One region of the Lacticaseibacillus huelsenbergensis genome, then DNA from elsewhere that is predicted to be linked to it. Evidence: a T-box and tRNA genes for the amino acid it is inferred to sense, from the RefSeq annotation. Region 1 holds a T-box; the other holds one or more tRNA genes.
What was found. The T-box of region 1 lies ahead of leuS (leucine--tRNA ligase). A T-box ahead of a tRNA ligase gene usually reads a tRNA of that ligase, here a tRNA-Leu.
Positions count from the first base shown of each region.

Region 2: it encodes a tRNA-Leu, which carries the amino acid that the T-box ahead of leuS (leucine--tRNA ligase) is inferred to sense. The anticodon was not compared.

Region 1 covers NZ_CP120687.1:2,099,064-2,112,382, reverse strand. The annotation lists gene LHUE1_RS09735 (NAD(P)H-hydrate dehydratase) at 1-761, shown strand, start outside; gene LHUE1_RS09730 (pseudouridine synthase) at 904-1,614, opposite strand; gene LHUE1_RS09725 (putative polysaccharide biosynthesis protein) at 1,619-3,262, opposite strand; gene leuS (leucine--tRNA ligase) at 3,769-6,180, opposite strand; T-box leader at 6,496-6,689, opposite strand; gene LHUE1_RS09715 (phosphatase PAP2 family protein) at 6,816-7,490, shown strand; gene LHUE1_RS09710 (DUF4811 domain-containing protein) at 7,572-8,297, opposite strand; gene LHUE1_RS09705 (MDR family MFS transporter) at 8,294-9,772, opposite strand; gene LHUE1_RS09700 (MerR family transcriptional regulator) at 9,893-10,384, shown strand; gene LHUE1_RS09695 (MDR family MFS transporter) at 10,548-12,041, opposite strand; gene metK (methionine adenosyltransferase) at 12,420-13,319, opposite strand, start outside.
Region 2 covers NZ_CP120687.1:3,040,012-3,058,289, reverse strand. The annotation lists gene LHUE1_RS14170 (serine hydrolase domain-containing protein) at 1-463, shown strand, start outside; gene LHUE1_RS14165 (cation-translocating P-type ATPase) at 1,069-3,732, shown strand; gene LHUE1_RS14160 (hypothetical protein) at 3,792-4,229, shown strand; gene LHUE1_RS14155 (ISNCY family transposase) at 4,332-5,789, opposite strand; gene LHUE1_RS14150 (ISLre2 family transposase) at 6,026-7,414, shown strand; gene trpX (tryptophan ABC transporter substrate-binding protein) at 8,282-9,277, shown strand; gene LHUE1_RS14140 (ABC transporter permease) at 9,274-10,173, shown strand; gene LHUE1_RS14135 (ABC transporter ATP-binding protein) at 10,166-10,918, shown strand; gene LHUE1_RS14130 (SprT family protein) at 11,181-11,633, shown strand; gene LHUE1_RS14125 (GNAT family N-acetyltransferase) at 11,626-12,090, opposite strand; tRNA gene LHUE1_RS14120 (tRNA-Leu) at 12,194-12,279, opposite strand; gene LHUE1_RS14115 (ECF transporter S component) at 12,469-13,074, shown strand; gene LHUE1_RS14110 (M20 family metallopeptidase) at 13,120-14,262, shown strand; gene LHUE1_RS14105 (aldose epimerase family protein) at 14,357-15,175, opposite strand; gene LHUE1_RS14100 (restriction endonuclease) at 15,289-15,852, shown strand; gene LHUE1_RS14095 (TIM barrel protein) at 16,036-16,866, shown strand; gene LHUE1_RS14090 (hypothetical protein) at 16,863-17,162, opposite strand; gene tnpA (IS200/IS605 family transposase) at 17,300-17,749, opposite strand; gene LHUE1_RS14080 (RNA-guided endonuclease InsQ/TnpB family protein) at 17,824-18,278, shown strand, end outside.

The DNA of each region.
Region 1 (13,319 bases):
AAGGTAGTTTTGGTAAAATTCTCATTGTCGGGGGCAACGCTCAATTCGGGGGTGCCGCAATCATGAGTGCCAGTGCGGCGGTTTATGCCGGCGCCGGATTAGTCAGTGTAGCGACCGATCCGGTCAACCGCAGCGCCTTGCACGCCCGCTTGCCTGAAGCCATGATTCTCGATGCTGCCTCATCTGCCCTAGAAACGGCTATTCGTCAAGCCACGGTAATTGTCGTCGGTCCGGGATTGGGAACCGATAACGCTGCCTTGGCGATTTTAAAGCGAGTCTTTGCGGCAGTTGAGCAGACGCAGGTTCTAATCATTGATGGTTCTGCCATTACCCTTGTGGCTTCACATCATCTTGACTACCCGAACGCGCAGCTCATTTGGACGCCGCACCAGGTCGAATGGCAGCGGTTGTCTGGCCTTGCACTCCCCGACCAAACTGTCACCGCCAGTCAACAGGCAGCCAGCCACATCCCTGGCATCGTTGTGGCCAAAAGTTCCCAGACGCATGTTTTTGTTGGCGATGACGTTTATGAAAATATGGCCGGTGGTCCGGCAATGGCCACAGGCGGCTCTGGCGACACGCTAACCGGCATCATTGCTGCGTTTGCCGGCCAGTTTCAACCGCTTAAACAGGCAGTGTTAGCAGCCGTATTCGTCCACTCACACGTCGCTGATATTGTCGCTATGAATAGCTACGTGGCATTACCCACGATGGTGATTCGGGAGCTGCCTGCCTATCTGAAACAATTGTCTGAATCTTAAAAAGGTTGTCGCCCAGTTCAGAGCATTTCCTTCATATAAGTAGGCAAGTCAGATTAAAAGCGGCGGCAAGAGCAGATTTTTCCACTCTTGCCGCCGCTTTTTATTAACGCCAGCTTATTTACGCTCCAAACCAATCTAGCCGTTATTGGGATATCTGTGCCAACTGTGCCCGTTCTTCATCCGTCAACGCGCGATAGTCGCCAGCTGCCATATTTTCCGGTAAACGCAGCGGTCCCATCGCTATGCGGGTCAAAGCCAGCACCTCATTATCGACCGCCAGCAGCATCCGCTTGATCTGATGATACTTACCTTCCGTGATCGTCATTTGGATCACTTTATTGTCAGTTGCCGGCACCACCGTTACTTCTGCCGGAGCTGTCGTAAAATCCTCTAAAACCACGCCTTGTTCTAATTGGCGCTTCATGTCATCAGTGAGCGCTTTTGCCAGTGTAGCCGTATAGGTTTTGGCAACGTGATGATTCGGCGCCAAGAGTCGATGCCCTAAATTGCCGTCGGTGGTCAGTAATAATAGTCCCGTCGTGTCTTTATCCAACCGGCCAACCGGGTATAAACCAGGCCGGTAATCATGCGGCCGAATCAAATCAAGAACAGTCGGTTGTACCGGATCCTCGGTTGCTGTAATGACCCCTGCCGGCTTATTCATCAAATAATCGACTTCAAGTGGCCCATCGGCTTGCGCATCGTTCACTTCCACTGCAACGCCCGGTAAAATATTGTAGCCCGGATCCGTTACGAGTTCCCCGGCAACCCGAACGCGTTTATCACGAATGAGCGCCTTGACTTCTTTTCGACTGCCAAATTGCAAATGACTTAAATACTTATCTAATCGCATAACATCACCGAATGTGTAAAATTTCGCGTAACCGACTGACTCGTTCGCCAATAATCATATCTGCCAAGCGCGTTTTTAAAATTAAATAACCATAAATCAGTACCCCGACACCAACCGCTACCAGCAAAACCAAAGCAGCGCCAAACTGACTTTGCGGGTTGATGATCATGCCGGAAAGGTTCACGATCAGGTAGCAAACGGCGCACATGATCAATGAAAACGCCAGAATACCGATACCGCGACGAATCGTTTGACGCACGTGAATATTGTACATCCGATTCGTCGAATACAGCATCAACAGGCTTGATACCGTCATGCCAAGCATCGTTGCGATAATCGGCCCATAGACATCGAAAAAGAAAATCATCGGCCACTGCGCGATGACTTTGACCGCCATCCCCACTAACATTTCCTGAATTGCCAGACGATTGTTGAACAGGCCCTGAAGAATCGCAGCTAACACCGTAAATAGGCCCAGTAAAATTGCTAAAATTGATGACCACTGTAATAGCCTGATGCCCAACCAATCCATATCACGATAAAACAAAACATATAAGGGACGCGCAACCGCCACCATCCCAAAGGCTGAAGGAATCATCACAATAAAGAACAGCTGTAAGGTGTTCGTGATTTGCCGCGCCAACCCCGCAACATCACCACGCGTTTTGGCACCGGCCAGCAAGGGCACAACGGTAATGGCCATGGCAACCGCCAAGCTAACAATAATCATAATCAACTTATTCGCATTACCGGCAAATAAGGCATAGAACCGATCCAGCTGATCCTCACTTACGCGATAAAAAGCCTTCATCATCGGGTTAAACGTATATTGATCGATGATGTAGTAAATGTTAATCGTCGAATCCATGATGATGAATGGAATTGCCTGACGCACCACATCCAACAAAATCTCGTTGACGCTGATGTTCAGAGCCTGTTTACTTTGCGCCTCTAACGCATCTAAGCGCGGCTTTTGCTGAACGAAATACACAACCAATAGACCGAGTCCAAAAACTGCGCCAATAAACGCCGCAAATGTTGAATGAACCACCGCATCTAAGTAATGATGATTGCCGGCAACCATAATCGCATACGTCATCACCAGCATGTACAAAATTCGGGCGACCTGTTCAACAAACTGGCTGATCGCGCTTGGTGCCATTTCATTGTACCCTTGGAAAAAGCCGCGAATCAGACTCAACGATGGGATTAGCAACAACGGCCACGCCAACGACCGGAAAACCGGGATCATCCGCGCATCCCCTGCCGCTAATAACGGTGCCAAAAGCCACATCGCACCGCAAGACAAAACACCCATAAGCAGCATGGCGATTGTTCCATGATAAAAGAGCCGCATGCCCGTTTTATACTCGCCCATCGCGTTGTACCGGGCAACTTGCTTGGAAACCGCCCCTGGAACACCCGCGGTTGAAATAATCAAAAACAGACTATAAATCTGATAGCCCTTGGTAAATAAGGCATTTGCCGTTAGAAAAGCTGCACCGAGCCAAATACGCCACGGAATGACATAGATGGCTCCTAAAATCCGCGAAAAAACACTGCCGGCAGTCATCCACGCCGAACCGCGGATCATTTTTTCCTTGTCTGAACGCGGCGGCTGATTACCGCTGCCCAGCAAATTTTCCATGATAAGCTCCTGTCGTGTTGCGTAATCCTTTATATTTTAGGCAATCCACGCCTCACTTGCAATCTTTCCCGGATTTCTTTGGTGAATCAAAAGAAAACTTTGATAATTGTCGATAACACAATTATTAATATGATACCACGTCAAAAGATGTTTAAAGACCGACTTGGCGTAATAGTCTGGGATAGTCTGGAATGACGGGCTTTGCTTGGGGGGGGTTAACTTGTGTTTATAGTTGTTAGGGGGCTGGTTGATGCTCGCCATAACGCGCTCGCCAGCGCAGAAGCCTTGCGTGTAAGGACCTTGGACGCAATGGCCTAAGCCCGGGCCATCACGCCCAAGGCCACTTACACTCCGGCTTCTAACCGCGCTGACTTGCGCTCAAAAAAATCAGTCCCATCGACCTTCTCAGTCTTTGGCACCGATTTTGTTTCGCTGGAACCTAACGTTGAATGGTTGTCGTAAGATCTTGACGTCACGGATCTTCAATAACTCGCAATATCATCTCATTACTTGGCCACGATGTTGATGATTTTTCTTGGAACCACGATGATCTTTTTAATATCCTTACCGGCCGTGAACTTCTGAACGTTTTCATTGGCCAGTGCAGCTTGCTTGATATCGTCGTCGGATTCGTCGACATTGGCAGTGATGGAGCCGCGGAGCTTGCCGTTGACTTGGACCATCATGTCGTACGTATCGGTCTTGAGCTTGCTTTCATCGTAAGTCGGCCATGGCGCGTATGTCAGGCTGTGATCGTGACCGAGCCGCGACCAGATTTCTTCCATCAAGTGCGGGGCAATCGGCGCGAGCATTTTGACAAAACCTTCGACATATTCAAGCGGCAAATCGTCGTCTTTTCGGGCCGAATTGATGAAGACCATCATTTGAGAAATCGCAGTGTTAAAATGCAAGGCTTCGTAGTCTTCGGTTACCTTTTTAACGGTTTCGTTGTAAACCTTGTCCAAACGGCCGTCATTGATGGTTGTGATGCGATCACGCAGTTTGCCTTCGTCATCGATAAAGGCACTCCAGACGCGATCCAGGAACTTGCGCGCACCGGCCAAGCCCTTTGTGGACCACGCGATGCCTGCATCCAGCGGGCCCATGAACATCTCATAGAGGCGCAGCGTGTCGGCACCATATTCGTCGACCACATCGTCAGGGTTGACGACATTGCCTTTGGATTTACTCATTTTTTCATGATTGTCGCCCAGAATCATGCCTTGGTTATACAGGCGCTGGAATGGCTCTTTATTCGGAATCGCGCCAATATCATAAAGAAACAGGTTCCAGAAGCGCGCGTACAAAAGATGCAGGACGGCGTGTTCAGCGCCGCCAATATAAAGATCAACCGGCATCCACTGCTTGAGCTTGTCGTAATCGGCAAGTGCTTCTTTATTGTGCGGATCGACAAAGCGCAGGAAATACCATGAAGAACCGGCCCATTGCGGCATCGTGTTGGTTTCCCGCTTGCCTTTGCGCCCGTTTTTGTCGACAACATTGACCCAATCTGTCAAATTGGCCAATGGACTTTCACCAGTCCCGCTTGGCTTGATATCGACTTCTTCAGGCAATACCAGTGGCAGTTCATCTTCCGGTACCAGTGTGGTTTCGCCGTCTTCCCAATGAATCACCGGAATCGGCTCGCCCCAATACCGCTGACGGGAAAAGACCCAATCGCGCAACTTATAATTAACTTTGGCGTGACCAATCTCCTTGTCTTCCAACCAGCTAATCATCCGATCAATGGCATCCTGCTCGTTTAAACCATCCAAAAATTCAGAATTGATGTGAACCCCATCGCCAGTGTAGGCCGCTTCGTCAATGTTGCCACCTTCGATAACGGGCTTGATTTCGATCCCAAACTTTTTGGCGAAGGCATAGTCACGATCATCATGCGCCGGTACCGCCATGATTGCCCCAGTACCATACGTCGCCAGGACATAATCCGAGATCCAAATTGGCAGTTTCTCGCCATTAACCGGATTGGTAGCATAGGCACCAGTCCAGACGCCGGTTTTTTCTTTATCCAGCGCAGTCCGATCCAGATCAGACTTATGCGCAGCTTCCTCCACATAGGCATCGACAACTGCCTGCTGTTCTGGTGTCGTAATCTTTTCAACCAATTCGTGTTCAGGCGCCATCACCACATAGGTCGCGCCAAAAAGCGTGTCCGGACGCGTTGTGAACACGTCGAATTTTTCCTGACTGTCGGTGACTGCAAAGGTAATCTGCGCACCGGTGGATTTGCCGATCCAGTTGCGTTGCATCTGTTTGATCGATTCCGGCCAGTCTAGGTCATCGAGATCAGCAAGCAGCTTATCCGCATACGCCGTAATCTTCAGCATCCACTGCCGCATTGGTTTGCGAATGACCGGAAAGCCGCCGCGTTCGGTTTTGCCATCGATAACTTCCTCATTGGCCACAACGGTTCCTAAGTCCGGACTCCAGTTAACCGGCACTTCGGCTTCATAGGCCAACCCATGTTTATACAACTGTTCAAAAATCCATTGCGTCCACTTGTAGTAATTTGGATCTGTCGTATTGATTTCGCGATTCCAATCGTATGAAAAGCCAAGACTATTAATTTGACGCTTGAACGTTTCAATGTTTTGCTTGGTGAAGGTACGCGGATTGTGTCCGGTATTCAAGGCATATTGCTCAGCCGGCAAACCGAATGCGTCCCAGCCCATTGGATGCAACACGTTGAATCCCTGCATCCGTTTCATTCGCGCAACAATATCGGTTGCCGTATACCCTTCCGGATGCCCAACATGCAGGCCTTGGCCTGACGGATATGGAAACATGTCCAATGCATAAAAATTCGGTTTTTTCGGATCAGTCGTGGTATTAAACTCGTTATGCTCTGCCCAATAACGTTGCCACTTCTTATCGATCTCATGATGATCGTATGCCATTTCTTTACCTCCTGATTTTTTGTGAGCGTGAACCGGCGCGCTTAGGAGCTGAAGTATAAGTGGCCTTGGGCGTGGACCAAGGTCCTTATACGCAAGCTCCTGCGCCGGTGAACGCGTTAATGTGAGCGTGAACCGGCGCGTTTAGGGGTCGGAGTGTAAGCGGCCTTGGGCGTGATGGCCCGAACTTAGGCCATTGCGACCAAGGTCCTTACACGCAGGCTCCTGCGCCGGTGAACGCGTTAATGTGAGCGTGAACCGGCGCGCTATAACGTGAACTAGTTCACTAATTTTTCAAACAAAAAACCGCCCTATCTTCATTAGGACGGCTCAGCCGCGGTACCACCTAAGTTCTGTTTGCACAGCGCTCGAAGGAGATAACGGTCCGACCGGCTGCGATTACTGGCTTCACCGCAGCAACTTCAAAGGCCAGTTCAGTCTTAGCATCGTCAGGCTCGCACCACCGCCTGCTCTCTGATCCCCGCATCGACTTACTACTCCTTTGTTCGTTTGATGATTGCGTCAATCATAGCAAAAACCTTAGATGTGTTCAATGGTCATTATGCTATTCTATTTATATTAGGCATTTTCTTAGCGCATTCGTTACAGTCGATTGTGCTTATTTTGGGAGGTTTGTTTTGGCACAACGTCGTTCACTACCACTTTATCTATCAGGATCTGCATTAATCATTTTCATCACCTTACTAGTCGGCATTGTTAACAACGCAAACTGGATTCATACGGTCGATCAGCGCGTTATCGCCTTTGTGACCCAATTTCACGCAGCAACGCTTAAACCGCTGCTTCTCGTCATTACCGAATTAGGAAACCCCAGCATTTTAATTGTTTTAACCATGGTCTTGGCGGCAGGGCTTTTAATTTGCCGTTATCGGAGTGCAGCCGTGTTTACAGCCAGCGTTGGCGCCATCATGGGGGTGCTCAATGTCAGCATCAAATATCTGATCCAACGGCCGCGGTCGTTCATCGCCGATCCGCAAATTCGCGCCTTAGTCAAAGCCAGCGGATTCAGTTTCCCCAGCGGGCATTCCAGTGGCACCATGATGTTTTATGGCACGATTATTCTTTTGGCATGGACATTGCTCAAACATCCGACTGGCAAATGGCTGATCACGATCCTGGCAGTCTTGATGATCGGCTTGACCGGCTATTCACGCATCTTTGTCCGTGTCCACTATCCGACCGATGTCTTTGCCGGCTTTTCGTTGGGATTCGCCTTGTTAATGCTGAGTTGGTGGTTTTTCAATCCCTACTTATCTCGCCAGCATCAACGTAAGCAAAAAGCAGATCGCTGAGAGAAAACTCGCCATCTGCTTTTTTAATGCCTTGAGTTGACTATTGTGCGTGCATCACTGCACCACATACATTGTCATTAACTATTTATGTGCCTGCACATCCTGCACGTCTTGCTGGATCAGCTCTTGTTGCACGGCTTTTTGAGCCTGCTTCATTAGCGTGGTCTGATCCGTCGCCAACTTCGGATCGGCTTTGACCAATTCTGCTGCTTTGGCTTTCACCTTTGTCGCCAAGGCGGCTTTTTGCTGCGCAGTTGGGTGCTGCAACGCTTTTAACTTGGTGCTCAGCTGCTTGGCCTGCGTCGTGGTCAAAACGAACCAGCTTTTGGGAATGGCGAGCTGGTTATGCTGAGAGACGAACTGGTCGGCACCTTCATGATTGAATAGTGCACCATAAAAGCCATTTTGATATTCCCACCGTGTCGTCTTACTGGTTAACGAAGCGGACGTATCAGACGTTCTGGAAACTTTATTATGCACGGCTAGGTCGGCTTTGGTATGCACGGCCTTTTTCTTAGGATCCGTTTTGTAAATATAAACGGCGTGTTTGCCGGCAGTCCCCACGGTTTGCTTCAAAAGCATCGGCATTTGCGCATTAGGCGATGCAGTATAAATAGTCTGCTCGTCGGTCGTTGTTCGCTTAACCATCCCAAAATGGGCATTATCATTCAGCGTGATAAGCAACAAACTGCCCACGACGCCGATACCAAACACAATGATCAATGCGGTGCGTTTAAGCGAACGGTGCATCATGATGAAACTAAGATAAAGGCCAACGACCATCAACCCTAAAAACCAAAGAATCATGCCTTCACCTTCTTTTCATCTTTAATCGTCACTTCTTGCGACATGGCGTGACTATTCAGGAAGAATGTCAGAATCCAGCCGACAAGACTAAACCCGACTGCCAGTAAAAAGGCCGCGTGATAACCGTTGAGTGTAGCATTGAAAAAGTCTTGCTTATACTGCAGCGGATTACTTTTTACCAGGCTGGCTGCCGGTTTAGTGAGATTGGTGACGTTTGACAGGACTGAGATCAAAACCGCCGTCGTCATCGAAGTCGCAACCTGTCGTACTGTGTTGTTCACCGCCGTGCCATGGCGAATCATGTCAGGCGTCAACGCATTCATCCCATTGGTCGTCAATGGCATCATGACCATTGAAATCCCAAACATCCGTACCGCATAAATCACTGTAATGAAGATTGACGGGGTGTTTGTCGTCAAGAAGAAATATGGCAGTGTCGCAATCGTGAGGAGAAAAAGCCCCAATTGCGCCAACCGTTTGGCACCGATACGGTTGAACACTTGGCCAGTGACCGGGCTCATGACCGCAATCAAAAGTGCCCCCGGCAGCAGTGTCAAGCCAGATTCTAGCGCACTTTTACCGTGAATAATCTGTAAATATAGTGGGAGAATCATTTCAACACCGACCATCGCCATGTTGGCAATCGTCCCCAAAACAGTTGACAGCGCAAAGATTTTACTCTTAAACACCCGCAGCTCGACAAAGGGCTCTTTTAAATGCAGCTGCCGATAGCCAAAAATCACGATGAAAATCAGCCCCACGGCAATTGAACCAAGCACCATCGGATCACCCCAGCCATCGTTCCCGACTTCGGAGAATCCGTATAGCAAGGCACCAAAGCCAATGGACGATTCAATCAGTGACGGCACGTCCAATTTGGGATTCGACAGCGGCAAAACGTTTTTGAAGAAGAACAACGCCGCGATGATGACCAAACCGGCAATCGGGAGAATCATCCCGAACAAGACCCGCCAGCCGAAATTATCAATGATATATCCGGAAAGGGTCGGTCCAATCGCTGGCGCAACCCCGATCGCGATGCCGGCCATCCCCATGGCGGCGCCACGTCGGTTTGGCGGAAAAATCGACATCATAATATTTTGTAATAATGGCATCGTGATCCCAACACCGACAGCCTGAATCAACCGGCCGGCCAATAAAATCGCAAAACTATTGGCAACAAAAGCGACCAGTGTGCCAACAAAGAAAGTTCCCATGGCACTCATATATAACCATTTGGAAGGCACCTTCGCGCTCAAGTATGCCGAAACCGGGATCATAATCCCATTGACCAACATAAAGCCAGTCGACAACCACTGCACCGTTGCGGTCGAAATGTCGAAGGCTTTCATCAACGTCGGAAACGCAGTGGAAAGGATCGTCTGGTTCAGTACTGTAATAAACGTCCCGACAATGAGCGTGATGACCATCATAGGGACGTTAACCTGCTTCCCGTTGATATCTTTAACGTCCATAACTTCGCCTGATTTCTTTATAATGTTTTGTGTTTTCTATATCACACAATGTAATATTGACAAGATAAAATATTACAATTAAACTGATTAGTTGTCAAGGCAAAGGAGGCAGACCAGACCATGGGACTCTTCAATGAACGATTACGCTCACTCGATATTTCGCTAGGTATCGGCGAAACCAGCCGGGTTACCGGGGCCACCCCGACCCAAATCCGCTATTGGGAAAAAAAGCATCTGATCCACTCACTGCGACACGAAGCAAATGGCAACAAGCGTTATTCGCTTTCTAATATCGCGTTGATCGTCATGATCAAATCCATGCTGGATGAAGGCTACACCTTAGCCAAGGCCAGTGAAGAAATCGAAAAGTCACACCAAAAAGCCGATAAGCTACACGTCCTCATGAGCACCCGTTTGCAAGGCATTCAGTATGACGACGATCAAACTTTTTTAAATTTCGGCCCGCTGGAAAATGACCCTGGTTTTGATGTCGTTGCCGTGGTTCAGGAAAATACTGCTAAGCTGTATAAAAAAGCCATCCAACCACCTATGCCACCGCATCAAGGCTCGCTTCCCGAAAATAAAGATGCTACAGGTAGGTCAACTTTATAAGTCCGCGATGGCAAAACTAGCATCAGCAACCATTTTCAGGCAAAAACGATCCTCGAGAGCAACGCAAAATTTGCTTGCTATCGAGGATCGTTTTTTTGCCCTGTCATAAAGCGCAGGATGGCTTTTACCATCTCACAAGCTAAAAGACCCTTTTACCAACAATTCAAGCTTCCTCGTCAGTTTCCTGAGTTGCTTCTTTTGACAGAACCTTTTTTGCTTCGAAGTGGTTCGCAATAAGAGCCAGCGCAACGATCACTATGGAGAAGAAATAGATGTTGTGGAGTCCTTCATAGAGAATCTGACGAAGTGTCGGCAAAACAGCCGCTGGTAAATTCCGAGCCGTGTGCGGATTGATGAGTTCATTAAGCATGTTGCTATTTAAGCGGCCATCAGCGGCAACACCTTGTGTCAGCCGCAAGTTGAGAACAATGCCATAAATCGAGACCATCAGCGTTTGCCCCAACGTCCGCGATAACGTGTTAAAGCTCGTTGCGACCCCTACCTGATCAGGCGCAACAATGGCCTGAGCCGTCACAGTCGTAATCGTAATCACCAAGCCAAAACCAAAGCCAAGACCGCCAGCCACCAGCAAGAAGACAAAATAAGGCGTTGACTGCGGTACAAGCGCCAAAATGAGACTACCGCCAAGCAACCAAAGCATGGCACCGGTCAGGATCGGCTTAGGCTGGAGGCGACCGAGCAACTTACCAGCAACGAAGGAACCGACGACCCACATCAACGAACTCGGGGTAACGGCAAATCCACCGAGCGAGGCGTCCATCCCGAGAATACCCTGAATCCACATCGGCATATAGACTTCAAAACCAATCACGAATCCTGAAATCAGCGCTGCAATCAAATTGTGAACGACAAACGTCCGGTTCTCGAATAACTTAAGATCGATGATCGGATCAATCGCATGCTTTTCCGCTTGCCAGAATTGCCAAAAGCCAAAAGCTGCCACAATGGCCATGCCGGCAATTTGCCAAAGTGCGTTTGGTTCTGCAAGGGCTTGAAATCCGTACATCAACGCCAGCAACGCAATCAGTAACCAGGCGGTCCCGCGAACATCCAGCGGCTGCCGCACCTGCCGTCGATCTTCTTGCAAAAAGAACCAAACAATGCCGAACGTCAGCAAGCCCAGTGGCACATTGATGAAGAAAATCCAATGCCAACTCAACTGGTCGACAATAAACCCGCCAAGCAGCGGGGCAATCACCGAGGCAATCCCCCACATTGACCCGTTAAAGCCCAGCATTTTGGCCCGCTTTTCAAATGGATAAATATCCGCAATGATCGTGAACGTCACCGGCATAATGGCCCCGGCCCCAATGCCCTGGATCGCCCGGAAGATGATCAACATGATCATTGACTGCGATAAGCCGGATAATAACGAGCCAATGACAAAAATAGTCAGACCAATTAAGAAGACCGGTTTACGGCCGATTTTGTCACTTAATTTGCCATAAATCGGCGTCGCCATGGCGTTGGTCAACAGGAAAATCGAAAAGACCCAGTTCATGAGATGCACACCATGCAGGCTGCCGATAATCGTTGGCATTGCGGTCGAGACGATCGTGCCTTCAATGGCGGTCATAAAAGTGCCGATGAAGATGGCCGTGGTGACAAGTGCAACATTTGTTTTTCTTTGCTTCATAACTACCTCTCTAAAGTGGTGATGCGATGTTGATGGTCGAGCAGCAGCGGTGAAGTGTGGGAGACGTTTGCTAGCGTGGAAGTCTGTAGGTTAAAGAATCGGCCCCTTACTTTCGCTCTTCATAACGCGTTCGCAGTCGCAGAAATCTACGTGTAAGGACCTCAAGCCTAAATGGCCAAAGCCCAGCCCCGCACTTTCGCTCTCCATAACGCGTTCGCCAGCCCAGAAACCTGCGTGTAAGGACCTTGGTCGCAATGGTCAAAGACCGACCATCACGCCCAAGGCCACTTACACTCCGGTTTCTAACCGGGCTGGCTCACGCTCACACAAAAAGACGACCCAACCGGTTTTTTCCGGCTATGGCCGCCTCTTTTCTCGCTAATCTCGGTACTTGAGAAGTGCTTGCACCTTGTCGAGGTGTTCCCAAGGAAGATCAACATCTGTACGTCCAAAATGACCATAAGCCGCCGTTTGTTCGTAAATCGGCCGCTTGAGGTCTAGCATTTTAATAATTCCGGCGGGCCGTAAGTCAAAGTTCTCACGGATCGCCTGTTCAATCAGTTGTTCGGAAATGGCGTTGGTGCCAAAGGTATTGACGGATACCGATACGGGCTTGGCAACGCCGATCGCGTAAGCCAGTTGGACTTCAACGCGCTTGGCTAAACCAGCTGCTACAATGTTCTTAGCAATATAGCGAGCGGCATAACTGGCGGAGCGATCAACCTTAGTCGCATCTTTACCGGAAAAGGCACCGCCGCCATGTCGGGCAAAGCCGCCATAGGTATCGACAATAATCTTGCGCCCGGTCAAACCGGAGTCGGCTTGGGGACCACCTAAGACAAACCGGCCAGTCGGATTGACATAGATTTTCGTATCATCATCCATCATGTCAGCCGGAATGATTTTGCGAATAATTTTGGCTTCCACATCACGCCGAATTTCTTCAAGGGTGACGTCAGGGTCATGTTGAACGGACACGACCACCGAATCAACGCGAATCGGTTGTTCGTTGTCATCATATTCGACCGTGACTTGCGCCTTCGCATCCGGGCGTAAATAACTGATTTCACCATTATGGCGCAACTTATCGGTCCGCCGCATTAACGCATGGGCTAACGAAATTGGCAAAGGCATATAAGTATCGGTTTCATCAATCGCAAACCCAAACATCATCCCTTGATCACCGGCACCGATCTTGTCTAAAGGATCGGTATCCGATTCACGGGCTTCAAGGCTTTCATCCACACCTTGAGCAATGTCAGGGCTTTGCTCGTCCAG
Region 2 (18,278 bases), 940 kb from region 1:
GACGATTATTGACCGATTGGGGCTTAGACACACCGGATTCTTGCCGGGAATGCTGACAGATACCAACCGCTCATTGACGTACACGGGGCCGGTAACGAATCCTTATCAAACCTCCATTGGCGAACCAGAACTGTGGTACAACCGCGAGCTGGGTACCGGCAATATGTATACGACTGTTGCTGATTTGTATCGGTTGCTGCGGGGCATCGATGATGGAAAAGTTTTGCCGTTGTCAGCGTTAAAGACCTTGCGCAATCGCGATGACGGGGTTTATACGGCAGGCATTTATAATCATAGCGATTTTTACTCAACGAATGGCACTGTGGCCGGGCAAATGGCATCAACTGCTATTAGCCACGATGGCAAAGATGCGGTGATTTTGTTGAGCAATTATAATTCGCATGCGCTCAATCTTCACGATGAAGCTGTTCGTTTGTTCCAAACATTGCGGCAAAAGGGCTAGGCCGGGCCGACCCTTTGTGAATTAATTCGGCTTGCTGAAAGGCGTTCACTGGTGTAGGAGTCTGCGTATAAGGACCTTGATCGCAATGGCCAAAGCCTGAGCTTGGGGGAACCTGAGCTTGGGGGAATAAGGCCTGTGAGGCAATCCGGCTCCGAAACGCGATCGCAGGCCCAGAAACCTGCGTGTAAGGACCTTGGTCGCGATGGCCAAAGACCAGGCCATCACGCCCAAGGCCGCTTACACTCCGGTTTCTGACCGGGCCTGCTCACGCTCTGTTGAAACGCGTTCGCTGGCGCAGAAGTCTGCGTATAAGGACCTTAGGCGCAATGGCCAAGATCGGGCCATCACGCCTAAGGCCACTTATACTCCGACTTCTAACCGCGCCAGTTCACGCTCTAGATTTTTAAGGATCGCTTGCGCAAGGCTGCTTTGACCTGATATACTTGAACCAACATAGGGGAGTAACTAGCAGAGCTTTTCTGCGACAACATCACCAACAAGGCTATGTCTGGTGTTGTCTTAAATAGTGAGACTTATGGATCTACTGCTGGTAGGCCATAAGTCTCTTTTTGGCTACCGGCCCAAACAAAGAAGGAGGCACTATTTTGGCAAAGAAACCGCCATATGCATTAAGCAGTCAAGAAGTTTTGCAAGAGGAACAAACCCAATTGACTGGACTATCTAAAGAAACGGCACAAACCCGGTTGGGTGAAAACGGGCCGAATGAATTGGCCCAGGCCGAGAAAAAGAGCATGTTGGCGCGCTTTTTGGATCAGTTCAAGGATTTCATGATCATTGTCTTGCTTGCCGCTGCTTTGATTGCCGGGTTCTTGTTGAGTGAATGGGCAGATGCCGGGATTATTTTGGCTGTTGTGTTACTGAATGCCGTTTTCGGCGTTTTTCAGGAAAGCAAGGCCGAAGAAGCGATCGACGCGCTCAAAGAGATGTCAACGCCGAATGCGCATGTTCGGCGTGGCGATCAGGTTTTGACGATTCCAAGCAGTCAGCTGGTTCTCGGCGATATCGTGTTGCTGGAAGCCGGTGATGTGGTTCCGGCTGATTTACGGTTGGTGGAGAGCGCTAATTTAAAAATCGAAGAAAGTGCCTTGACCGGTGAAAGTGTGCCGGTTGATAAATCCACGGCACCGCTGGACGATGATGATGTTGGCATCGGTGACCGAACCAACATGGCATTTATGAATAGCAATATCACTTATGGCCGCGGCGTCGGGGTGGTTGTTGCAACCGGCATGAAAACCGAAGTCGGCCGGATTGCCGGGATGATCAATGCCGCAGAAGAAACCACGACCCCGCTGCAGGAAAACCTTAAGAGTCTCGGTAAGACACTGACCGTGATGATTCTGGTCATTGCGGTGATTGTCTTTGCAGTCGGCATCTGGCGCAATGCAGCAAGTTTGCCGGAAATGTTCTTAACGGCGGTGTCCTTGGCAGTTGCGGCTATTCCAGAAGGGTTGCCGGCAATTGTGACGATTATTTTAGCATTGGGAACCCAGAAAATGGCCAAGCGGCATGCCTTGGTTCGTAAGCTACCTGCCGTGGAAACCTTAGGCAGCACCGATATCATTGCCAGTGATAAAACCGGTACGTTGACGCAGAATAAAATGACCGTTGAGAAGGTTTATTACGACGGTCAGTTAAATAATGCCAGCGATGGTATACATGGCGGTAATCCGCTCATGACCATTATGAATTTTGCCAACGATACACAGGTTCAAGATGATGGCAAATTGCTAGGGGATCCGACCGAAACCGCGTTGGTCGCCTATGGGAAGACCCAATCGTTTGATCTTAATCATGCATTGGCGGACGAACCGCGGATTGATGAGGTACCGTTTGATTCCGAACGTAAATTGATGTCGACCCTTCATCGGCGGGCAGATGGCAAGATTCTGGTGACAACTAAGGGTGCTCCGGATGAATTGCTCAAGCGGGTAACCGAACTGGCCACTGGTGATCAGGCGGCGCCGATGTCTGACAGCGAACGAGATGCCATTTTAAAGGCCAATAAAGACATGGCCACCCAAGCTTTGCGGGTGTTGGGCATGGCTTATAAGGTCATTGATTCGGTTCCTGAACCAGTCAACTCGGAAACGGTTGAAAATAATCTGATTTTCGCCGGTTTGGTCGGAATGATCGATCCGGAGCGGCCTGAAGCAGAAGCAGCGGTTGCAGAAGCAAAATCAGCCGGGATTCGGCCAATGATGATTACCGGCGATCACCGCGATACTGCTGAAGCAATTGCGGTTCGGCTGGGGATCATCGATCAAGGTGATGATGATGCTGTCATTACCGGCGCCGAACTTGATCAGCAAAGTGACGAAGAATTTGCCAAAAATGTTGGTAAATACAGCGTTTATGCACGAGTGGCACCAGAGCATAAAGTTCGGATTGTCAACGCCTGGCAGAAAAAAGGTAAAGTTGTTGCCATGACCGGTGACGGTGTCAATGATGCGCCTGCTTTGAAGGCCGCCGATATCGGCATTGGCATGGGGATCACCGGCACAGAAGTTTCCAAGGGTGCCTCTGACATGGTGCTAGCCGATGACAACTTCGCCACGATCGTTGTGGCCGTTGAAGAAGGCCGAAAAGTCTTTTCCAACATTCAAAAGGCGATTCAGTATCTGTTGTCTGCCAACCTTGGCGAAGTGCTGACGTTGTTCATGATGACCATGCTTGGCTGGGATATCCTGGCACCGGTGCACATTCTTTGGATTAACCTGGTGACGGATACCTTCCCCGCGATTGCTCTTGGGGTTGAACCGACAGAGCCAGGGATCATGAAGCAAAAGCCACGCGGTCGCAAATCCAACTTCTTCTCAGGCGGCGTCGGTCCAGCGGTCATCTGGCAGGGTATTCTTGAAGGCCTATTGACCTTAGGCGTTTACTGGTTTGCCATCACGTATCCGGTTCACAGTGGTCAAGCAGCGATGCATGCGGACGCTTTGACGATGGCGTATGCTACTTTGGGCTTGATTCAGCTCTTCCATGCCTTTAACGTCAAAAGCATTCATCAAAGCCTCTTCACAGTCGGTGCCTTCAGAAATAAAGCTTTCAACTGGGCGATTCTTGCCTCCTTTGTGTTGTTGGCTGTCACCATTCTGGTACCGGGATTTAATGGACTATTCCACGTAACAACGCTGGATTGGCACCAATGGTTAACGGTTTTAAGCGCCGGGGTTACCATGATTGTGCTCGTGGAAATCGTCAAGATCTTCGAACGTGCTCGGCGTAAGCGGCGCGGTCTGTAAATCTTCAGCATTCGGAAAAAATTGATGGATTAGTTTTCAAGAGAGGATTCGTGCTTTTCATGAACAAGCAACAAATTAAAATGGCGCACTATGGTACCACGATCAATGATGTGGTGGAACAAACTCAGGACAATCAGGAAAAGATGGCGCCTTTGTTTGAACCGTTACGTGAAGCGATTGATGCCGGCAAATTGGCCGATTATGATCAGGGCACCTATGATGACACGCGGGTCGTGTTTCGTGAGGGTACCGATGCGTACAAAAAGTTACTCACTCGATTGCAAGAAGTCGCGGTTCCCGCACGGTTGGTTGGGCCGCATCGTACACTAATTCACAACTTTGCGGCCTTCACGGAGGCGTGTGAAGCCATGACCGAAAGCCTCAAGCCGGACTTAGAAGTGGATGTCACAGCGTTTAATGCAGCCGAAAAAGCGCAAGACGAAGCGATCCAAAAATTTACCAAGCAAATTCAAAAGATTTCAGCGATCTTACAGTGATTTCTTCGTGAAAAGAATCATTTTTGCTGTCAAGCGATTTTCGACTTTGACAGTAAATTCCACAAAACATGCGTCCGAAAACTGGACGCGAGATGATCCTGATTAGACTTGAATCGCTTGTGAATTCTTGTATGGATATCGTTCGGCGACCAACTGTTTAACCCTTGTCCTGTTAATGCCAAGAGAATCAAGGTAATCGCGATAGTTGGCGCGGCGCCACGGATGCGTAATTGCCGGGATTTTCTTGGTTCGTTTAGGAGTTGGTGCCACCGCTGGCGCAAGATCGAATTTGGCTGACATGAACTGTTCTTTTGGCACACAGAAAAGATCGTACACCTGGTCATCATCAGTGGTCATATAAAGTCTGCCTGTGAAGCTTTTGATGACTAAGACCTTTGTATGCGGTGGTAAGTAAACCAATTCGCCATTCCGGTGTGGCAGATAGCGTTTGTTATCAAAGCGAACACAATGTCCGTGGCCGATGCTGCGCTCATTGGCAATGATCAAAATATTGTCAATTTCCTTGGGTGTTAGTTGCTTATCAAACACCGACATGCTACTTTTGATGGTAGATGCGAAGCGGTCATTGTAACGCTTGATAAAGCCGACCAAAAACCGATTGGCATCTGCGATTGTGGTGATGTTATGCAACCGCAGTTCACTTGTGAGCCGATCTTGAAAAGTCTCCAGAAGACGTTCTATACGGCCTTTGGCTTGCGGAATACTGGTGACCGAAAGTTCTGTTCCAAGTGTCTGGCAGGCATAACCGAAACGTGTGAGAGGGTTCTCGGTCGAAGGTGAGCCCTCTTTTTTGTTGCTGTTAAACACGGTGCGCCGATCCGTTAGGAATTCTGCTGGAGCGCCATAATCACGAAGGACTTGGGCAAACACATGATAATAGCCGCTGAGTGTTTCTTGTTTGGCAAAGTAGCCGCCGACAACGTTCCCGGACTGATCATCAATGGCTGCGTGTAAGGTGGTTTTTTGAGTGCCAAACCAATACTCCCAGGAAGCATCCATTTGTACCTGTTCACCAGAATAATGTTTCCGAGGACGTTCTGGATGGGCTTTGATGTTTTCAACGACTTCGATGGCTGACAAGGTGGCTTCATCACGTTTGGATAGGAGCTTGGACTTCTTTTCTTTTTCTTTTAACTCACGCTTGACTCGGCGCTTGGTGGCTTTATGGGCTTTGGGTGACAGAATGTGGTGGTGTCTGAATAAGAGCCGGAGTGAGGATTCGGAGATGGCGATTTGTTCGGCAGTGGTTAAGAACTCGTGAAAATGGGCGATGTTGAATCCGGCATACTTGTTGGTGTACAGATGAATGATCTGGCGTTCGAGTTGCGCGTTGCGTTTGTTGGCGAGCTCACGACCGGCATTGCCATGGATAAAGCCGTCTTTGCCTTGTTGCTTGTAAAGCTTGATCAATCGGTAGATGGTTCGTTCGGAGCGCTTGAGCTTAACGGCTGCGCGTTGCACGGAGGTCTTACCATTGACCACTGCTTTGATGACTCGGTAACGTTCTTCTTCTTTCACTGTTAAGACAACCTTCTTCATGTGATTCCTCCTAGATGTATCTTCTAAGAGGTTACAGTTTTTGTGACACTTTGGCTAACTGCTTACTTAAGACAATATCGCTTGCGGTTGACATTTCTTCGTGAAAAGAATCACATGGCGTAAAGTTTAAGTGGGTGATATGTGAATAGACAAAAAGGGAGCGAATCCCTTCGTGCTAGAATGTTAACTGGAAAGAAAAACAAGCTAGCTTTAGGAGGAATTCGCTCTTGCCATCTATGTTACAACAAATCATCTTAGATATGGTAAAACAGTTCAGTTCTTTAGCCACAGATTTGATCGAGGGGAAGGTGGATCTAAGTCAGATGGTCTTGGCCAGTAAGCAGGATTTCAGAAGTCATCTGTGCCAATTGATTAGCCAAGTCTTGGAGGAAAAAGACCAGGTCATCATGGAAAGTTCCTATCGCCGTCAGTTTTATCGAATCAAGGACAAACGCGAGCGCACCTTTATTTCATCAATTGGGCCCTTGGTTTTCACTCGTCGATACTATGAGGATAAACGAACCAATGAACGTCTTTTCCTGCTGGATGAAGTAGCGGGCATTGAAAAGCACAGTCGGCTCTCACTCGATCTCAAAGCCGAATTGTTGGAAGATGCGACCCGCTTATCATACAAACAATCAGGTGAACGTCATGGCGGCGAAGCCAAGATCTCCAGGAGTGCGGTGATGCATGTCGTCCACCGCTCAGGGAAAGATATTTCAGCTTTAGATCAGCTTGAGGATGAACCCGTGCCGGTCCCTGAGACATTGTTCGTTGAAGCCGATGAAGATCATGTGCCACACCAGGATGGCACCAATCATTTTCTTAAAATGGTTTACGTACACGAGGGATACCGGGCCATTGGGAAAAAGTTCAGCTTGATCCGTCCCTTCTATATCACGGGTGAATATCCCGGAACTGAAGGGACAGAAGAGATCTGGCAGACGGTGCTTGACTGCATCATGAAACAATATGGCGGTCAGATGCCCAAACATTTCTTCCTAGCTGGTGATGGTGCGAATTGGATCAAGACAGGCGCAGATTTTTTACCAAACTGTACGTTGGTCTATGACAAGTTTCATCTGCGTAAAGCGTGCAAACAAGCGGCAGTCGGCGTCCCAGGCAATCTCGGCGATATCTTAATGAGCTGGGCCATGCAGGGGCACTCCAGTTATCTCAATGACTATTTCCGCGTGCGGCTCAACGATCCCCAACTGCGTCCATCAGAACGTAAAACAGTCCTTCACGCACGGACTTTAATTCGGCATAATTGGAAACAAATCCAAGCCAATCACGCGCCAGGCTTTCACGGAACTTCAGCTGAAGATCATATTAGTCATATGCTCTCAGAACGCTTTAGCTCGCGGCCTATGGGCTGGTCGCAGGCAGGAACGGATAGTTTATCCCAGACTCGGGTCTTCGTTTTCCAAGGCGGTCATGTGTTTGAAAAGTTGGAAGCCAATGCCAAGCGCCAACACAAAGCTAAAATCGATATTCGCATCGACGATCGGATCAAGGTTCGTTATAAATCAGAGATGGCCAAATATGCCCAGGCAGTCGAGGCATCGTTTGTGGAACTAGCCAGTGGCCGCCATCGCGGTTGGCAATACGGCATCACACACTAGCCTGTCCAAGCACTAAGTTTAAGAGAACTATCAGCTATATGGCCTTAACGTCGATATAGAAGGAAGAGCAAGCAGTCGGTTTGGTCGGGAGAAGTTGAAGCGACAAACCATTTGTTCCGAAAATCGAATCAGAAACAAGCAATATTCGAACAAATCACGGCGCCAGCTGTGATAAGCGCCACTCACTTCGTCAACACTGCGGCCAGAGGGTGATCGCCGTACTTGTCGTCAAAAGAAAAATCATTCTAGCAAAAAATTCAGATTTGAACCCACGAAAAGTTGACGCCATCAAAGAATCATTTTTGCTTGACATGAGAAGTTTGCTCACGTATCTTTAATTTACCAACTTATTTCAAGTTTAAACGAATGGAGGAAACCAACATGAAAGCACTGCTTACCTTAAAAACTTGGCAAAGCCAACTTTAGGTAGGTTGCAGACGCAACCTGCCAGACGCGCAGGTTGTGTCTATGTTGGCTTCTGATCAATTTGTCCGCATAGATACCCCACAACGGGACTATGCGGTTTTTTATTTGCCGCGAAGGTCTAAACCTGCCGCGGCAATTTTTATGTGAGCGCGAGCCGGCGCGCTTAGGGGTTGGAGTGTAAGTGGCCTCAAGCGTGATGGCCCGAACTTAGGCCATTGCGACTGAGGTCCTTACACGCAGACCCCTGCGCCGGGGAGCGCGTTATTGAAAGCGAAAGCAGGATTTATCGACCAGACGTCATTAGAACTAGCTGCCATGGTTGGAAAGGCATAAGCCATGGCGACCACAAGACCTTTACATGTCGATAAACGTGTCACGGCTCGACACACATAACAACCTCATCACAACCAACCAAAAATCACAACAATTGGAGGAACACGCATGAAGCGAATGCTTGGATTGATCATCATCATCTTCGGCTTTTTAGGCATTGCATATTTTCAAAGCGGTACGACAACGCAACAGGCGCAAACAAAGCCAACAGTAGGAATTTTACAACTGACGACCCACCCGGCGTTGGATGCGATTCATAAAGGCATTATTTCAGGGTTAAAGGACAAGGGTTACGTTAACGGAAAAAATATCAAGATTGACTTCCAGAATGCTGAAAATGATCAGAGCAATCTGAAGTCAATGTCGGAACGGTTTACCCAAGAAAATGCGGCGGCTACTGTGGGAATTGCAACCCCAGCGGCTCAGGCACTGGCTAATGTCAACCAGAAAACGCCGATTATTCTTGGCGCCATTACCGATCCGGTGGCGGCTAAATTAGTCAAAAATGTCAAAAAACCGGGTGGCAATATCACCGGTGTTTCTGACCAGGCGCCGATTGCGGCCCAACTGAAGCTGATTCGCCAGATCATGCCTGACGCCAAAACGCTGGGTGTGATTGCCACTTCTAGCGACGACTCAGCCCAGACACAAGCTAAAATGGTGGCAAAACTCGGAACAAAAGAAGGGTTTACGGTGAAACGGTATGCCATTAGTTCCACCAATGATTTAAACCAAGTGGCAAGTCAAATGGTCAGCCAAGTTGATGCCGTTTTCGTGCCGACTGACAACACGGTTGCCAGCGCGATGCAAACGCTGGTTGCGGCGGCTAATGCGCGCAAGGTGCCAATTTTTCCGACTGTCGATACCATGGTTAAACAAGGCGGGGTCGCCACGATTGGGATTAACCAATTTCATTTAGGTGTCGTCACCGGACACATGTTAGCGGATGTTTTGAAAGGCAAAACCAAACCCGCAACGACGCCCATTCATTTTGAAAAAACAGGCGAGCTTATTTTAAACGAGAAACAGGCAAAACAGTTAGGGTTGACCTTACCTAGCGCGTTAGTCAAGCAGGCAGAGACGAAGGGAACGGTGATCAAATGAGTTTAGGCGTTTCGGCAATTGGTCAAGGATTACTTTATGGGTTAATCGGACTTGGCTTATTTTTAACGTTTCGGGTTCTGGATTTTCCCGATATGACAGTTGAAGGGACTTTCCCGTTTGGTGCGGCAGTCGCGGTCAGCGCGATTACCCATGGCATTTCGCCGATCATTGCGACACTGCTTGCTACCGGAGCGGGGATGCTGGCGGGCTTGGCAACAGGCTTATTAACGACAAAAGGACGGATTCCGGTCTTGCTCGCTGGTATTTTGGTTATGACCGGTTTGTTTTCGATTAACTTAAGAATTATGGGCCGGGCGAACTTATCCTTGTTGCACCAAGCCAATCTTTTTCAGGAATCGTTTTTGAAGGATCTGCCGCCATACTTTAACAGCGTTGTGATTGGGCTGGTGGTTGCGGTCGTTGTCGTCGGATTACTGATGCTGTTTTTAAACACCCAGTTGGGCCAGGGCTTCATCGCTGCCGGAGATAACCCGAACATGGCGCGTAGTTTGGGGATTGATCCTGATCATCAAATGGTGCTTGGCTTAATGGTTGGGAATGGGCTTGTCGGACTTGCCGGTGGCCTGTTAGCGCAGAACAATGGCTATGCGGATGTCAATATGGGCATCGGGATCATTGTTATCGGGCTTGCCGCCATCATCATCGGTGAAGTCGTTTTCGGCGAATTGACTTTGTCGCAGCGGTTAGTGGCTGTTATTCTAGGCAGCATTCTTTATCGATTTGTCCTGCTAGTGGTTTTGGCGCTGGGATTCAACGCCGACGACCTGAAATTGATTTCGGCAGTAGTCCTAGCTATTGCCATCATGGTGCCGCAAATCGATCATCAACTGCGATTACGGCGAGTTTTGCAAAAAGGGGTGCAGGCACATGGCTGAATTAATATTGGATCACGTCACAGTCAATGTCCCGGTCGCAACGGAAGTAAAAACCTTACTTCAAGACGTGACGTTGACGGTCAAGACAGGTGATTTCGTGACAGTCTTGGGCCATAACGGCGCAGGAAAATCGACGCTGTTTAACGCCATTACCGGTGATCTGCCGGTGAGCGGAGGAACGGTGACCTTAGCCGGTAAAAAGTTGAATGGGCAACGTCCCGAGCAACGGGCACGCCACATTGCCCGAGTCTTCCAAGATCCAAAAATGGGCACAGCCCCGCGGATGACGGTCGCCGAAAACTTGCTATTAGCCAGTCACCGTGGCCAGCGATTAAGTTTGCGCTCACGGGGACTTACTGCGCAAAAGGATCGGCTGAAAGAACTTGCGGCCAAAACCGGAAATGGTCTGGCTGAAGCGCTTGATAAGCCGACTGAACAACTTTCCGGCGGGCAACGGCAGGCACTGAGTCTGTTAATGGCCACCATGCGAGAGCCTGATCTGCTATTACTTGATGAGCACACGGCAGCACTGGACCCGCACACGAGCCAATCAATCATGACGCTGACTAACGAAATTGTTTCGGATCAACATTTAACCTGCTTAATGATTACCCATCAAGTCGAAGATGCGTTACGCTATGGCACGCGCTTAATCGTTTTGGATGCCGGCCAGATTGTGGCTGATTTTGATCAAAAGAGAAAAGCTGCGCTAACCCGTAACGATGTGTTGGCATTCTTCAGCTAAAATAATATTTTTAGTTAGCTGAAGCATTCAAATCAATGCGTCTCGATGCATAAAAAATGCGTGACGTGTGAGTCAGATTTAATTTTGCAATGACATTAAAAATCGGTTCTAGATGATCGTGCACATCAATCATGCATGAACGCCTAGAACCGATTTTTGTATTATTGGTATAGATTGTTTGTGAACAGGTTAGCGGTCAGCGTCATTCGTGCAATCGCGCATCACTTGATGTACACTGTTGGCTCGGAGGTAATGTTCAACGATGACAAACCAAGAACTACAGGCACGTGTGGAGGCAATCTCCATGGCGGCGTTTCACCAGCCGTTCCGCCATCACGCCTTTTTCAATGCACGCTTGAAAACAACCGGCGGCCGGTTTCATCCAGCTGACATGAATTTAGACTTTAACCCCAAACTCTTTGCCGCTTATCCCCCGGCAATCACCGATGGCATCATCAAGCATGAACTGGTGCACTATCATTTGTACGCTCAGCATCGCGGGTACCAACACCGCGATCATGATTTCCGCCAATTACTGGCAGCAGTTGGCGGGTCCCGCTTTGCTCCGCCGCTGCCCACGACCGGTCGTCAATATGTTTATGTCTGTACGCAATGCGGTCGGCAATTCATTCGTCGGCGGCGGATTGACGTCAGACGGTATGCCTGTGGCCACTGCCGAGGCAAGTTGCGACTACAAAAAACGGTGATCAGTTGAGTGGCTTTTGTAACGTTAAATTGACTGGTTCAAAACCGGCTTTGGCGTATACTTCACGAGCCGTCTTATTGGCACTGAGGACATTGAGTTGAATAAAAGAAGCCTGGTGACTTTTAGCAAAAGCCGCGACCGCCGCCATCAGCTGTTTCGCCAAGCCGTGATGACGCTGATCAGGGATGACAAAGAGATCGATGAGTTGGGCAAAATGTTGCGGCACAAATTCAGGACTTGCACTGGTTTGTGCTAAGACAACCAAGGCAAAACCGGTAAGTTTCCCATGACTTTCGGTCACAAATAACCGGGCAAGGTCGTTTTGCAGATAATCGGCAAAATACTGGCGGTTATCAGTGGCTAATGGTCGATACGTGTCCGGCGCCAATGTCGCCATTTCCGTTGTAAGCTGTTGGTAAAGATCCACGATTGCAGACAGATCAACAAATTGGGCTTCACGAAGCATTTTAAGTTACTCCTATCTCATTCGAATTAAGCGGTTACGGATAACCAATCATTAAAAAAGATCCGATCAACAAGTTATCGTTGTTGGTCGGATCTTTTTACACTGCGGGCAAGAAGACTCGAACTTCCATGAGCAAAAATGCTCACAAGATCCTTAATCTTGCGCGTCTACCAATTCCGCCATGCCCGCATGGATATTTAAGCACAAGCAATATTATAGAAAATCAGATGATCAAAGTCAACAAAAATTTACTATTCGGTTGAACCCCAGAATGGCGAAAAGTTGACAAGTCCTGACTGAAAGCTGAACTTGTTTGGTGCTGCCTGGAACGTGTATAATCTGATAGAGCTAACTGTAAACAAATAGGGGGTGTCTAGCATGACGCGTCGAGGGAAAGCGTATAACATTGCTATTATTGGGATTCTCGGTGCTTTAATTATCCTCCAGGCTTATATTCCGATGGTGGGTTATGTTCAGATTTTTCCAGCCTGGCCTGCCATTTCGACGATTCATTTGACCGTGATTATTGGTGGTATTGTTCTAGGATATGGCGGCGGTGCCAGTCTTGGCTTATTATGGGGGCTGACGAGCCTGATTCGTGCTTATACGTCAGCGACGGATCCTGTGACTTTATTGCTTTTTCGTAATCCGATTATTGCATTGGTGCCGCGCGTCATGGTTGGTCTTGTGGCGGCGTTTATCTTTCACCAAATGTTTAAACGCCATCAAAGTGCGCTGGCGCAAACGATTAAAATGGTATTTGCCGGTGTGGCCGGTGCCTTGACCAACACACTTTTGGTCATTGGCTTTACCTGGTTGCTTTTTTCGAGCAAGGCTGCGCAAATTGTGCCAGGTGCCAACGCCTCCAATCTCGGGTGGCTGCTGATCACGGCGCTGGCCATTAACGCGGTTGCTGAAGCTTTGCTAGGTGGTATTGTCACACCCATCTTAGGCCATGCGTTACTGCGTTTTCGGCGAAAGTAGTTTTAGAATCGGTAATCATGAGTTTTGAGAAGCGGAGGTTTTGGATTGACAGATGAAGAGCAGCAAGTCGTTGATTTATTGCAGGCAATGGTACAAGTACCGAGTGTCGGCGCAAAAGAAGGTCAAGTTGCTGATTTGATTGAGGCTTATTTAGCCCCTGAGTTGCAAGCCGGTTTAATCAAGCGCGAGCGGGTCACTTATGCTCCTGGACGGGATAATCTGGTTTTGACCGTTGGTGATCCAAATGCCAAAAGGTGGTTAGGTGTCGACGGGCATATGGATGTCGTCGATGCTGGCGATGAATCTAAATGGCAGTTTCCACCGTTTTCAGGACAGACAAAAGACGGCAAGTTATATGGCCGCGGGGCAACGGATATGAAATCCGGGTTGGCAGCGGTGGTTGTCGCTTTGAAACAAGTCGCGCATGCGCAACTGGATCATGGGATTCAGTTGATGGCCACTGTCGGTGAAGAAATCGATAATTATGGCGCCCGGCAATTGGCCGCAGCGGGTTATGGCGACCGCCTCAATGGTCTTTTAGTGGCAGAGCCTGGCAATAGTAACGTAGATGCGGCTGAGCGCGGGATTATCGATTATACGTTGACGGCACATGGTAAAGCAGCACATTCATCGCGTCCGGATCTTGGGGCCAATGCCATTCACGGTTTGTTTGCATTTGCTAATGCGGCGTTGACCGCAACAGCGCCATTGCAGGCCAAGGATGATCCGATTTTGGGACACGCTACGCACAATATTGATATTATTCATGGCGGGAACCAGATCAACTCGCTACCTGAGTCGGCCTATCTGCGTGGCAATATTCGCACAACCATGATTGCCGACAATGATGCGTTTATTCAGGCGCTAAAACAAGCGGCGAAAACGCCTGTACCAAAAGGCGTGCATCTGTCACTTTCAATTGACTCAGTGCTGGGTGCGGCCGCTGCTTCGCCTGACAATGCCTTGATTGAGGCCGTTCAGCAGGCCCGGCAACGTGTCGGGCTTGACCGCGGGGCAGTGGCGTATCGGACCGGGATTACGGATGCGGCCTTGTTCTATCACGATGGGTTAGATCTGGCAATTTATGGGCCGGGAAATGATACATCACATGAGACCAACGAATATGTGACGCTTCAAGATGTTTTTGACAGTGTGAAAGTTTATAAAGATGTTTTCCTGAACTATTAACCAGAATATTGGCAATCAAAAAACCTTGTGCGGGTCACGCGTACAAGGTTTTTTGATCAACTAAATGCGTTTGTTAGACACAACTGAGTCTGGTTTACGACTTCTGCCGAATGTCTAGGTGATATTCAGCATGATGGCGCCATGTCGCACCTGCAGGAAGTTCCCAGGCTTGAGCTTGCAAATTAGCTTCAGGAGCAAAGCCGATTGCCACATGCGGCTGTCCGAGGATGCCGTTGAAGTTGTTTTGCGTACCAACGTCGGCGAACGGATCGATTCGGGTAGCTGACGCATCAGTCAGGTAATGGAGTTGCCAATCAGCGGCTGCCAAACCATAGTCCTGCTCGGAATAAACTTTTGGTTGCTTTCCAATTGCGGTTGGCTGAGAGGCAATTGTTAATTTAGCCTGCATCATCGTTTGCGCGGGATCAGCCGTGAGCAACCAAGGCAATACCAGGCGGGGATGTAAACGAATTGAAGCGCTGGTTTGGATCGCCATGTCAATTGTCCAGACGTTCGCATTGTTGAGTCGGTGGGTAATGCTAAGTTGACGCGTGCCGGGCTGGCCATCAGCCCCTTCTGGCAAGTCTAGCGAGAACGTGATGACTAAATCAGGCTCTTGACTGGTTTTCACCGCCCAGTTCCAGTTTTGCCATGCGCCAGAGACATTCGCTTCCGCTGGTTGCAGCGGACCGGTCATGGCGCCGAAAAACCCCGGCTGGTGCAGATAGTCTTCTAAAGTGACAAATCCAAGCAGTAAGTTAGGGTCAAACCCGGTCGCGTTAGGCAGACGAACCTGTTGGACCCGGGCACCGAACGTTAAAAAGCGTAAGGTCATGTGATGATCATTCACCAAAGTATACTGGGTAATTCGTTCCTGACCGACTTTGGCAAAAATTTTGGCGCTTAGTTTCATGGCGAAAACGCTTCCTCTCTCAATAGTTTAAGCCTACAGAAAAATTGCTCCAGATTCAATGCAATCATGACTTGAATCTGCTAGGCTTGATAAGGAAAGAGAAGGGTGGAACCATGAGAACGTTACTTAAGAAGGCCTATCAATTACTGTGGGCACTATTTATTCTGGCACTTGCTTACAGTTTCTGGGCCCGCGACATTCTGCCCCGGCAGTTGCGACCATATGGCGATCCGGCAAGTTTTGTGATCATTAGTCTGTTTGTGGTGGTGAATGCCATTTGGCTGTACCATCACCATTTTCGCTTCCGTGATTTAAAAATGGAAAATGTCGATATCATGGAAGGCGAGAAATTTGAGGAGTTTTGTGCATACTTGTTGAAGCGGAACGGGTTTAAACATATTCAACTGACACAAGCTTCCGGTGATCAGGGGATCGACATTATCGCTCGAAAAAAAGGGCAGTCCATTGGGTTTCAATGCAAACGCTATACCGGTTTTGTCGGCAATAAAGCGGTGCAGGAAGTTTGGGCCGGCCATCAATTTTATAAACTTGATCAAGCAGCGGTGATCACCAACAGTGACTTTTCCGACTCGGCAATCGCCCTGGCAGATGATCTAGGGGTTATGCTCATTGATCGTAAAAAGCTCAAGCGGCTTATGAGAAGACTGCCAAGTTGAGGTGAGCTTGAGCCGGCGCGCTTAGAAGTCGGAGTGTAGGTGGCCTTGGGCATGATGGCCCGGGCTTAGGCCATTGCGACCAAGGTCCTTACACGCAGACTTCTGCGTCGGCGAACGCGTTATGGCCTTATGGTAAGTTTGACACTTGTGTGATCAATTTGATGAGGAGGCAACGGATAATCGATGTTACTGGGATTAAAAGCTAGTACAGATGAACGGCAGATTCGTGATCGGTTGCAGTATCATCCGGACGTATTTGAATTTCACTTAACCGAAAATGATTTTACGGCTGAAGGATGGAACCATTTTTTGAAAATGGTGACTTGGGTGCGCAGCCAAGTGCCCACAGTGGTTTTCCATCATCCGATGCGATTCCGTGGTCAACGCAATGAGTTAGCTATGAATCCAACCAAGTATCCGACGCGTTATGATTTTATGATGACCAGTTCGATTAAGCTCATGAATCTGGCTAAAAAAGTGAATGCGACTGCGTTGATTCATGGCGGTTATCGCGTGGACACACCAGGCGATTATGCTGGGTGGACGGACGTTGCTAAAGCGCAGGATGTTGCTTTAGCGCGGATGATTGCCTTTGCACAGGAGGCACCGGGACACGTTGTCTTTGAAAACTCCATGTCACCCATTTTTCGCTATGGCGATCCTGATTTTGAGGCGCGGATATTGCGTTGGCAGCTACCGCTAGCCTATGACACCAGTCACACTTTCATCACGCTTCACGGCGATAATGATCGGCTCATGGCCAGTTTGGCGAATCTAAAGCCTTTGGTGCGGCACTATCATCTTGTCGATTCGATGGGCAAAACGCATGACAGCCTGCCACTGGGACAGGGGCGGATCGACTGGGCGCGGGTTTTGCCGCTGCTCAACCCTAAGGCCAGTCGGATTTATGAAATCGGGTTGAAGGATCAATTCAACTGTGAGGAAATGATTGCCAGCCATCACTATTTAGAAAAGGTGGCCGAGGAATTAGCCGCAGCCAAGCACCCAGCCTAGTTAAGTACTAAACCGTTCTGGCGCTTGATGAACCCAAAAAGAGCGCGTGGCCCATTTGCGTCTGTCAGATACAAAAATCGCGCTTGGAGATCCGGCTTTTTTAACAAGAGCTGCAATTCCCAGACACGTAAAGGCGCTTTCCGGGTCAAATTGGGTTTAAAAATCAGTTGCGGCTGATCGTCAGCGGTTGTCAGGATAAAATCATCAAAACGGCTCGGTGTTGGTTGCGTGTCCAGCAACACGGAGGCGTTTTTGTTTTGGTCGGCTAATAAAGCGAGTAAATCAATCACTCGCATGGTGGCGGCCTCCTTTCTAATGGCAAAAGTTAAGGATTCATGAAGACTGTTGGTGCTTATCAGAACAATCGCATACAATTTAATTATGGCTGGCCGGAAATCCCGTGTCTTTAGTCCTGGAATCGATAGGCCCGCTCTCAACGCCTTTTAGGGCGTTTTGTTAGTTCGTTGTACTTTTGGTTGTTGATGTAATTCTCAACCACGTCCTTGCTCATGTTGCCAAGTGTACTCATGTAGTAGCTGGGTGACCACAAATGCCCACCCCAATCCTGAGAGTGACGAATTTCCGGATGCCGTTTGAGAAAAATAAAGGCGCTTCTACCCTTGAGCGCCTTGATGGCACTGGTTGGCGCCTTGCTAGGCGGAAAACTGATCAAGACATGGACATGATCGGGCATGACTTCCATTTTTTCGATCACAATCTTATTATCATCGGCAACCTTTTGCAGAATGCTTTTCATTTCATCTGCCAGTTCCTTAGTTGCAAAAGTTTGATTGCGATATTTCGTGACCCAGATCAAATGGTAATGAAAATTATAGATATAGCGTCTGGTATAAACCGCGCCTTGGATTTTTTCTTTAGTCATAAAAGTCACCTCAATTGTTGTAGTCATTGACGAATGCTATAATACCATTATAGCAAGAAAAGAGGTGAGATAAAATGGAGTCAATGGCACAATTAGAATATCATTATGGCTTGAAGGTTCGCATCTACCCGAGTGATCGCCAAAAGAAATTGATTAAGCTTAACAGCGATGCCAGTCGCTTCGTCTATAACGAGATGGTTGCGATCGGTAAAGAACTCTGGCAATTAAAACAAGTTAAGCTACCAATTGACACGGTTCAAGATCGAATCAAGCAACTTGAATTACGACAAAATGCCAAGCAGCTGTCAAATCATTTCCAGTTTTTAGAAGACAAGCGAATTGACAGTCTTGCTAAAGCTAACGCTATCCGAAACTACCGCAAGGCATGGAAAGCCTTTCGGAAGGTTCATAGTACTGGCGTCCCAAAATTCCACCGTAAAAGCTATGCGTGGCGCTATCAAACTAATTGCCAATATATCCAGCAGAAAACGGCGCAGCTAACCAACGGGACCGTCTGCTTTGAAGATTG